Regions from separate parts of the Scandinavium sp. M-37 genome, predicted to be linked through region 1. Evidence: predicted binding sites of a transcription regulator. Region 1 holds the regulator's gene; the other holds the start of a gene.
The links. The regulator LexA, encoded in region 1, represses DNA repair genes until DNA is damaged. The targets are predictions, from matches to a motif close to TNCTGTATGTACATACAGNA.
Positions count from the first base shown of each region.

Region 1 (4,427 bases):
AGAAAAAGATTGGGCGGCCTTTAAGCCGCCCTGAGGGTTGTACATCCGTGTACGCACGGGTAGTGCATTTATTTACCAGCGGTAATCGTTGCGGGTTTCCCAGTCTTTCACTTCGTCCTCGGCCTGATCTTTCGCATAGCCGTAACGCTCCTGGATTTTCCCGACCAGCTGGTCGCGCTTACCTTCAATGACGGTAAAATCATCATCGGTCAGCTTACCCCATTTCTCTTTCACTTTACCTTTGAGCTGTTTCCAGTTACCGCCGACTTCGTCTTTATTCATGATCCATTCCTCTTAGTTCGGTGGAGAGAGTGAAATAACATCGTCCGTAAAACACTGTTTTCTGCTGGACGTGATATTCAGTATAGGTAAGGATTTTGCCAGCTGGAGATTATTCAGAATCTTTAACCATCGACTAAAAACGAAGCGGCTACGAAAACCAGGTTCCGTGTTGCCAGTGACGCCGCCAAATCCACGCCAGCGCCAGGCCGCGCAGAGCGAGGAATACCGCCAGCGCCAGCCACAATCCGTGGTTGCCGAAAACGGGCACGGTGAGCAGAGTCAGGGCAAAACCCGCCGCCGCTACCGCCATGCTGTTACGCATCTCCGCCCCACGCGTCGCACCAATAAACATGCCATCAAGCAGATAACACCACACGCCTATTACCGGTAAAACCACCTGCCAGATAACGTAGCGATCGGCCAGTTCACGCAGTTCAGTGATGGACGTTAGCATGGCGACAATGTGTTCCCCCGCCAGGGCATAAATCAGCGCAAACGCCAGGGCGACAATGCCGGATTGACGGCACGCCGCTTTCCAGACCTGCAAGAGCTGGCTGCCATCCCGCGCACCATACGCCTGGCCGGAGTGGGCTTCCACCGCGTAGGCAAAGCCGTCCAGCGCGTAGGCGGTAAAGGTCAGCATGGTCATCAGCACCGCGTTGACCGCGACGATGTCGCTCCCAAGCCGGGCGCCCATTACCGTCAGCGCGCCAAAGCACAGTTGGAGCAGCAGCGAGCGCAGCATGATGTCGCGGTTGAGCGCCAGCAGGCGGCGAATATTACCGCGCCAGGCGTCTTTCAATAGCGCCCACGAAATGCCCCGCAGGTGTAACACCCGACGCACCATCAGTAGGCCGATGAAAAAAGTCACGTATTCGGCGCAGACCGTGGCCAGCGCAGCGCCCTGCACGTTCATGTGCAGGCCCATCACCAGCCATAAATCGAGCGCGATGTTCAGCACATTGCCGACCACCAGCAAAATCACCGGGGCCCGCGCATACTGAACCCCAAGCAGCCAGCCCAACAGCACCAGGTTAGCCAGCGATGCAGGCGCGCTCAGCCAACGAATCTCGAGGAAGCGGCGGGCCTGTTCGAGCACCGCCTCGCTGCCGCCGACAATATGCAGCGCCAGGTCAATCAACGGGATGCGCAGCAGCACGATGGCCGCTCCCGCGCCCAGCGCCAGGAGCAACGGCTGTACCAGCGCTCTGGCGAGGCGAACAGGATCTTTTGCGCCGAAGGCTTGCGCGGTCAGGCCGGTCGTGCTCATACGCAGGAACAGCAGCAGCATAAACAGGAAGCTGGTCGCCATTGATCCGACCGCCACGCCGCCGAGGTACACCGGGCTATCGAGATGGCCGATAACCGCCGTATCCACCAGCCCAAGCAGTGGCACGGTAATGTTGGAGAAAATCATCGGTAGCGCGAGACGCCACAATGCCTTGTCCGCAGCGGTGAATAGCGACATGAGAAAACCTGTGAGAGTGAATGAGGTAAAAAAGATAACAAAATGGCGCCAGAACGGCGCCACTGAAAATACTTAATTCCGGCCTGGCGAGACGGTTACTGCCATTCGCCGTTGCGGATAACGCCAACCGCCAGCCCTTCGATGGAGAAGTTCTGCTTGCGCAGATCGACCACAATCGGGGAAAACTCACTGTTTTCCGGCAGTAGTTCAACGGTGCTGCCCTGCTTTTTCAGGCGTTTCACGGTCACTTCGTCATCGATACGGGCGACAACCACCTGGCCGTTACGCACGTCCTGGGTTTTGTGTACCGCCAGCAGATCGCCGTCGAGAATACCGATATCACGCATCGACATGCCGCTAACGCGCAGCAGGAAATCAGCGCTCGGCTTAAACATCGCTGGATCGACCTGGTAATGTGCTTCGATATGTTGCTGTGCCAGCAGGGGTTCACCTGCTGCGACGCGGCCAATCAGCGGAATGCCTGATTCTTCTTCAATCAGCAGACGAATACCGCGGGATGCGCCGGAAACAATCTCGATTACGCCTTTACGTGCCAGCGCTTTCAGGTGCTCTTCAGCCGCGTTCGGGGAACGGAACCCCAAGCGCTGCGCGATTTCCGCACGCGTTGGCGGCATGCCCGTTTGGCTGATGTGATCCCGGATAAGATCGAACACCTCTTGCTGCCTGGTCGTTAACGCTTTCATTCCGCCCCCTGGGTGTATATACAGTTATGCTGTGAGTATATACAGCTAATGGCGATTTTGGAACCGCAAAACGCACAAAAAACCAGACGTTTGCGTAATTATGCGAGCGTTAGCGAAAATGCGTCCACAGCAGCGACACCCAGGTGAAGACGGCGACCATAATCGACAGCAGTACCGCGGCGGAGCCCATGTCTTTTGCTCGCCCGGACAGCTCGTGACGTTCTGTGCCGATGCGATCGACCACGGCTTCAATCGCACTGTTGAGAATTTCCACTATCATCACCAACAGGACCGAGCCAATCAGCAGCACCCGGGTTATCGCATCCACGTCTAACCAACAGGCAATAATGACGGCGATAATGGCGGCGGTTCCCTCCTGGCGAAAGGCCGCTTCGTTTTGCCATGCGGCGCGGAAGCCCTTCCAGGAATAGCCTGCCGCTTTGAAGATTCGGGTGAACCCGGTGGTATCATTTGCCATCAAAAGAACCTTTTACATTATTAGCGTCAATGTCGGTGTGTGCCGCGCGTGGTAGAACAGATATTCTGTGCACTTTCTGTTATCCTTGCGGCGCATTTGCATGATTAACCAGAGGCTTTACATCGTTTATGTCTGGCTGGCCACGAATTTACTATAAATTACTGAATTTACCATTAAGCGTGCTGGTAAAAAGCAAGTCTATCCCGGCAAATCCTGCCGAGGAGCTGGGACTCGATACCTCACGCCCAATTATGTATGTTCTGCCGTATAACTCGAAAGCAGATCTGCTGACCTTACGCGCCCAGTGTCTGGCGCATGACCTCCCGGATCCACTGGAACCGCTGGAGATCGACGGCACCGTGTTGCCGCGCTACGTGTTCATTCACGGCGGGCCGCGCGCGTTTACGTATTACACGCCGAAAGAAGAGTCTATCAAGCTCTTCCATAATTATCTGGATTTGCATCGCAGCAATCCAGAACTCGATGTGCAAATGGTCCCTGTGTCGGTGATGTTTGGTCGCTCACCGGGCCGTGAAAAAGGCGAAGCTAATCCGCCACTGCGCATGATGAACGGCTTCCAGAAATTCTTCGCCGTGACCTGGCTTGGTCGCGACAGCTTCGTGCGTTTCTCGCCGTCCGTGTCGCTGCGCCGCATGGCCACCGAGCATGGCACCGATAAAATCATCGCTCAGAAGCTGGCCCGCGTAGCGCGTACCCATTTTGCCCGTCAGCGTCTGGCTGCCGTTGGCCCGCGTCTGCCAGCCCGTCAGGACTTGTTCAATAAGCTGCTGGCGTCCAAAGCGATTGCCCGTGCGGTGGAAGACGAAGCGCGTAGCAAGAAAATCTCCCATGAAAAAGCACAGCAGAACGCCATTGCGCTGATGGAAGAGATTGCCGCCAACTTCTCTTACGAGATGATTCGTCTCACCGACCGCGTACTCGGCTTCACCTGGAACCGTTTGTACCAGGGGATCAACGTCAATAACGCCGAGCGCGTGCGTCAGCTGGCGCACGACGGCCATGAGATTGTCTATGTGCCCTGCCACCGCAGCCACATGGACTACATGCTGCTCTCTTACGTGCTTTATCACCAGGGCCTGGTACCGCCGCATATCGCCGCCGGCATCAACCTGAATTTCTGGCCCGCGGGCCCGATTTTCCGCCGCCTGGGCGCGTTCTTTATTCGTCGTACCTTCAAGGGTAACAAGCTGTATTCCACCGTATTCCGCGAATACTTAGGCGAGCTGTTCAGCCGCGGCTATTCCGTTGAGTACTTCGTGGAAGGTGGGCGTTCCCGTACCGGTCGTCTGCTGGATCCGAAAACCGGCACCCTGTCTATGACCATTCAGGCAATGCTGCGTGGCGGCACCCGTCCAATCACCCTTGTGCCTATTTACATCGGCTACGAGCACGTGATGGAAGTGGGCACCTACGCCAAAGAGCTGCGCGGGGCGACCAAAGAGAAAGAGAGCCTGCCGCAGATGCTGCGCGGCCT
Region 1 is NZ_JBIGIN010000009.1:88,551-92,977, forward strand. It holds gene ACG0Z5_RS09145 (CsbD family protein) at 73-282, opposite strand; gene dinF (MATE family efflux transporter DinF) at 431-1,750, opposite strand; gene lexA (transcriptional repressor LexA) at 1,846-2,454, opposite strand; gene ACG0Z5_RS09160 (diacylglycerol kinase) at 2,564-2,932, opposite strand; gene plsB (glycerol-3-phosphate 1-O-acyltransferase PlsB) at 3,061-4,427, shown strand, end outside.

Region 2 (4,427 bases), on a different contig from region 1:
TTTGTCGGTCAGCGACTGGGCATACTTCGCCCACTCCACGGTGATCGCTTTCGGGCGGCTAATATCGCCAATCACCACCGGCGGCTTCACACAGCGGGAACCGTAGCTCTGCACCCAGCCGTTCTGGGTGAAGACGAACCCGTCCAGATGCTCACCGAAATATTCCACCATGTCGTTACGCTCGGCTTCACCGTGGACCAGCACGTCCAGGCCCAGGCGTTCCTGCTCAACGATCGCCTGTTTGATGTGTTCCGCGATACCGGTGCGATAGTTATTGGCATCCAGCGCACCTTTTTTGAAGTCGAGGCGCAGGCCGCGGATCTCGGTGGTCTGCGGGAAGGAACCGATAGTGGTGGTCGGCCAGGCAGGCAGGTTGAAGCGTGCGCGCTGGGCTTCAGCACGTTCGGCATACGGGCGGTTACGCTGGCTGTCCTGGGCGGTAATCGCCGCCAGACGTTTTTCGACGGCCGCATTATGGACGCGGGAAGAGTGACGACGGGCCTGAATTGGCGCACTCCATTCGGTGATGCCCGCGGTGTCGCCGCTGTTCAGAGCATCACGCAGCAGCGCCAGCTCCTGACATTTTTGCAGGGCAAAGGCGAACCAGCTTTTCACTTCCGCATCGAGACGCGTCTCCACGCTCAGGTCGATCGGGCTGTGCAGCAGGGAACAGGAAGAGGCCACCCACAGCGCACGTTTCCCGACGATCTCTTTGATCTGTGCATATTTCTCGGTCAGATCGGCACGCCAGACGTTACGCCCGTTGATCAGACCCGCAGACAGCAGCCAGTCGGCAGGCAGACGCTGGTGCAGTTCCGCCACCTCATCGTTACCGTGAACCAGATCGACATGCAGACCCTGCACCGGCAGCGCGGTGATGGTGTCGAGGTTCGGGGTAACGCCTTCGAAATAGGTGGTCAGCAGCAGCTTAACCTGGCCTTGCAGCGCCTCATAGGCAGGCTGGAACGCGTCGAGCCACGGACGCGGCAGCTCCAGAACCAGGATCGGTTCATCGATTTGTACCCACTCAACGCCACGTTTTGCCAGCTCCGCCAGCACCTGCTGGTACACCGGCAGAATGTCGTTCAGCAGGCTGAGGCGGTCAAACTGCTCGCCTTTCACTTTACCCAGCCACAGGTAAGTCACCGGCCCGAGCAGGACCGGTTTCACGTTGTGGCCCAGGGCCAGCGCTTCGTCAACTTCATCCAACAGCTGGGTCCAGGTCAGTTTGAATTCCTGACCTTGGGTGAATTCCGGCACCATATAATGATAGTTGGTGTTAAACCATTTGGTCATTTCTGCCGCTGCCGCCGGTTCGCCGGTTGGCGCACGGCCACGACCAATGCGGAACAGCGTGTCGATATCGACTGAGCCGTCTTTGTTCTGATGACGAGCCGGCACGTTGCCCAGCAGCAGGCTGGTGGTCAGAACATGGTCGTACCAGGCGAAATCGCCCACCGGCAGGAGATCCACGCCAGCATCCTGCTGCTGCTGCCAGTGGCGAGCGCGCAGTTCACGGCCGGTCGCCAGCAGGTCTTCACGGCTGCTGTTGCCCGCCCAGTAGCTCTCTTGTGCTTTTTTCAGTTCGCGGCGTAGGCCAACGCGAGGGAATCCGAGGGTGTGGTTGCGAATTGTCATGTGTTCTTCCTCTAATTAATTGTCAATCCTATGGATTTTGAATTTAGGGAAGGCGGCAAGTTTGCTCATCCCCGGGAGCTTACATAAGTAAGTGACCGGGGTGAGGAAACGCAGCCAACGCACCATAAATTTAAAAGACGAAGGATTTAGCCGTCTGGATGTTTACACATCTATAATGTAAAGGTACTGTATGATCCTCAAGCGCAATTTATTCATGCCGGAGTGAAGGACTTTCATGATCGAGATAAAACACCTGAAAACGCTGCAGGCGTTACGGAGTAGCGGATCGCTCGCCGCCGCGGCGGCCATGCTGCACCAGACGCAATCTGCGCTTTCTCACCAGTTCAGCGATCTGGAGCAGCGCCTTGGCTTCCGTCTGTTTGTGCGTAAGAGCCAGCCGTTGCGCTTTACCCCGCAGGGCGAGATCCTGTTGCAGCTGGCAAGCCAGGTGCTGCCGCAGATTAGCCGCGCATTGCAGGCCTGCAATGAGCCGCAGCAAACCACACTGCGCATCGCTATCGAATGCCATAGCTGTATTCAGTGGCTAACCCCGGCGCTGGAGAACTTTCGCGCGGGCTGGCCGCAGGTCGAGATGGACTTTAAATCCGGCGTGACTTTTGACCCACAGCCTGCGTTACAGCAGGGCGAGCTGGATATCGTCCTGACCTCCGACATTCTGCCGCGCAGCGGTCTGCACTATTCGCCAATGTTCGATTATGAAGTGCGTCTGGTGATGGCCCCGGAGCATCCGCTGGCAGCGAAAGCGCGCATTACCCCGGAAGATATCGCCAGCGAATCGCTGCTGATTTACCCGGTACAGCGCCAACGGCTGGATATCTGGCGGCATTTCCTGCAACCGGCAGGCGTCAGCCCGTCGCTGAAAAGCGTGGATAATACCCTGCTGTTGATTCAGATGGTGGCGGCGAAGATGGGCATTGCCGCCCTGCCGCATTGGGTGGTGGAGAGTTTTGAACGCCAGGGTCTGGTGGTCACCAAAACCCTGGGGGATGGCCTGTGGAGCCGACTGTACGCCGCGGTGCGCGATGGCGAGCAGCGTCAGCCGGTGACGGAAGCGTTTATTCGTTCAGCGCGGAATCACGCCTGCGATCATCTGCCGTTTGTGCGGAGCGCGGAGCGACCCAATAGCGATGGACCCATAGCGAAGCCACAATCACCAACGCTCCTGTAATAAAGCTCGGCCAGTGCGGCTGCTGTTGCCAGATAGCCAGATTCACCAACAGCCCGGCGGGCACATGCATGTTGTTCATGATCCCAAGCGTTCCGGCGTCCACCTGGGTGGCGCCATAGTTCCACATGAAGTACCCCATACCCGAGGCCACCACGCCCAGCCATACCAGAATGCCCCATTGCAGTGAAGTTGTTGGCAGCTTGTTCGGGTTGCCAAGCAGGAACCACGCCACCACCGCCACCAGAAACGCGCCCATATAAAACCACGCGAAGGCGTTATGCTGCGGCATCGGATGGATTTCCATTAAGCGCTTGTACCCCACCATACCGAGGGCAAAGCTGATATTCGACAGCTGCACCAGCAGCAGCCCGGTCCAGAAGTGCGGGCTAACGTGGTCGTAGCGAATGATCGCCGCGCCCACCACCGCCAGCATCGCACTCAGCAGATACCCCCAGCGCAGCGGACGCTGACTCATCAGGTCATAAATCAGAGTGATGTACAGCGGCGTCAGCACCGTGAACAGCAGGAACTCAGAGACCGTCAGGTACAGATACGCCCGGAACGCCAGCAGATACATGATCCCGAGCTGCATCGCGCCCACCAGCATGTACATCAGCAGGACTTTCGCAGACTGCGAGCGCGCCCGCAGAAACGGCAGGAAAACCAGCGCCGCGAGGCCCACGCGCATCAGCACGGAAAAATAGCTGTCGACGCTTCCAGCCAGGTATTCGCCAATCAGGCTAAAGGAAAACGCCCACAGAACGGTGGTGATAATCAATAACGCCACGATGAGACTCTCTCAGGAAAGGTTGCGGGCATTGTAGCGGAGTCTTCGGTTGACAACTGAACAAATAAAGAACAGTCGCATTGTGCGCCAGCGTTTTCCCACCGCTATTTAGGCCATTACTGATAGTTAAGTCATCCGATTGCAGGAATACTGATTCGTATCCCCAATCAGGCGTTTTTTCAGGATCGACCCTGTGACCGACGACACGTTTATCCCCGCTTTCCTTCAACAGTTGAATGCCTCCCGGGCGCGGCTGAAGCATGCTATTCACACCCGACAGCTGGAAATGTGGTATCAGCCAATCGTGTGTCTGGCAAACGGGGCGGTGGCCGGGGCCGAAGCGCTGATCCGCTGGCCGCAGCCGGATGGCAAACTGCTCCCGCCAGACAGTTTTATTCCCTTCGCCCGCGAAACCCAGCTCTTGAGCAGCATGACGATGTGGGTGGTTGAGCAGGTTTTTCGCGATCTCGGTGCCTGGCTGTGCCAGCACCCCGAACAGTATGTGTCGATTAACGTCGAACCTGACGATTTTCAGTCCGAGGATTTACTGACGCATGTGGCGCAGCTGTGCCGCCATGTTGGCGTTCGCCCGCAGCAAATCAGCCTCGAAATGACCGAGAGCAGCCGGGTCGATCCCCAGGCCATCGCTCCGATGATTGAACGCTATCGCCAGGCAGGCCACGCCATTTATCTGGACGATTTTGGCACCGGCTACGCCAACCTGAATTATCTTCAGGAGCTGACCTTCGACATGCTGAAAATTGATAAGACGCTGATCGACCCGCTGCCGGGTAAGAGCCTGCTGCCGCAGAT
Region 2 is NZ_JBIGIN010000021.1:21,465-25,891, forward strand. It holds gene metE (5-methyltetrahydropteroyltriglutamate--homocysteine S-methyltransferase) at 1-1,638, opposite strand, end outside; gene metR (HTH-type transcriptional regulator MetR) at 1,874-2,827, shown strand; gene ACG0Z5_RS15570 (carboxylate/amino acid/amine transporter) at 2,715-3,614, opposite strand; gene ACG0Z5_RS15575 (EAL domain-containing protein) at 3,808-4,427, shown strand, end outside.
Region 2: the regulator LexA is predicted to act here: its motif matches at 1,791-1,810, upstream of metR (HTH-type transcriptional regulator MetR).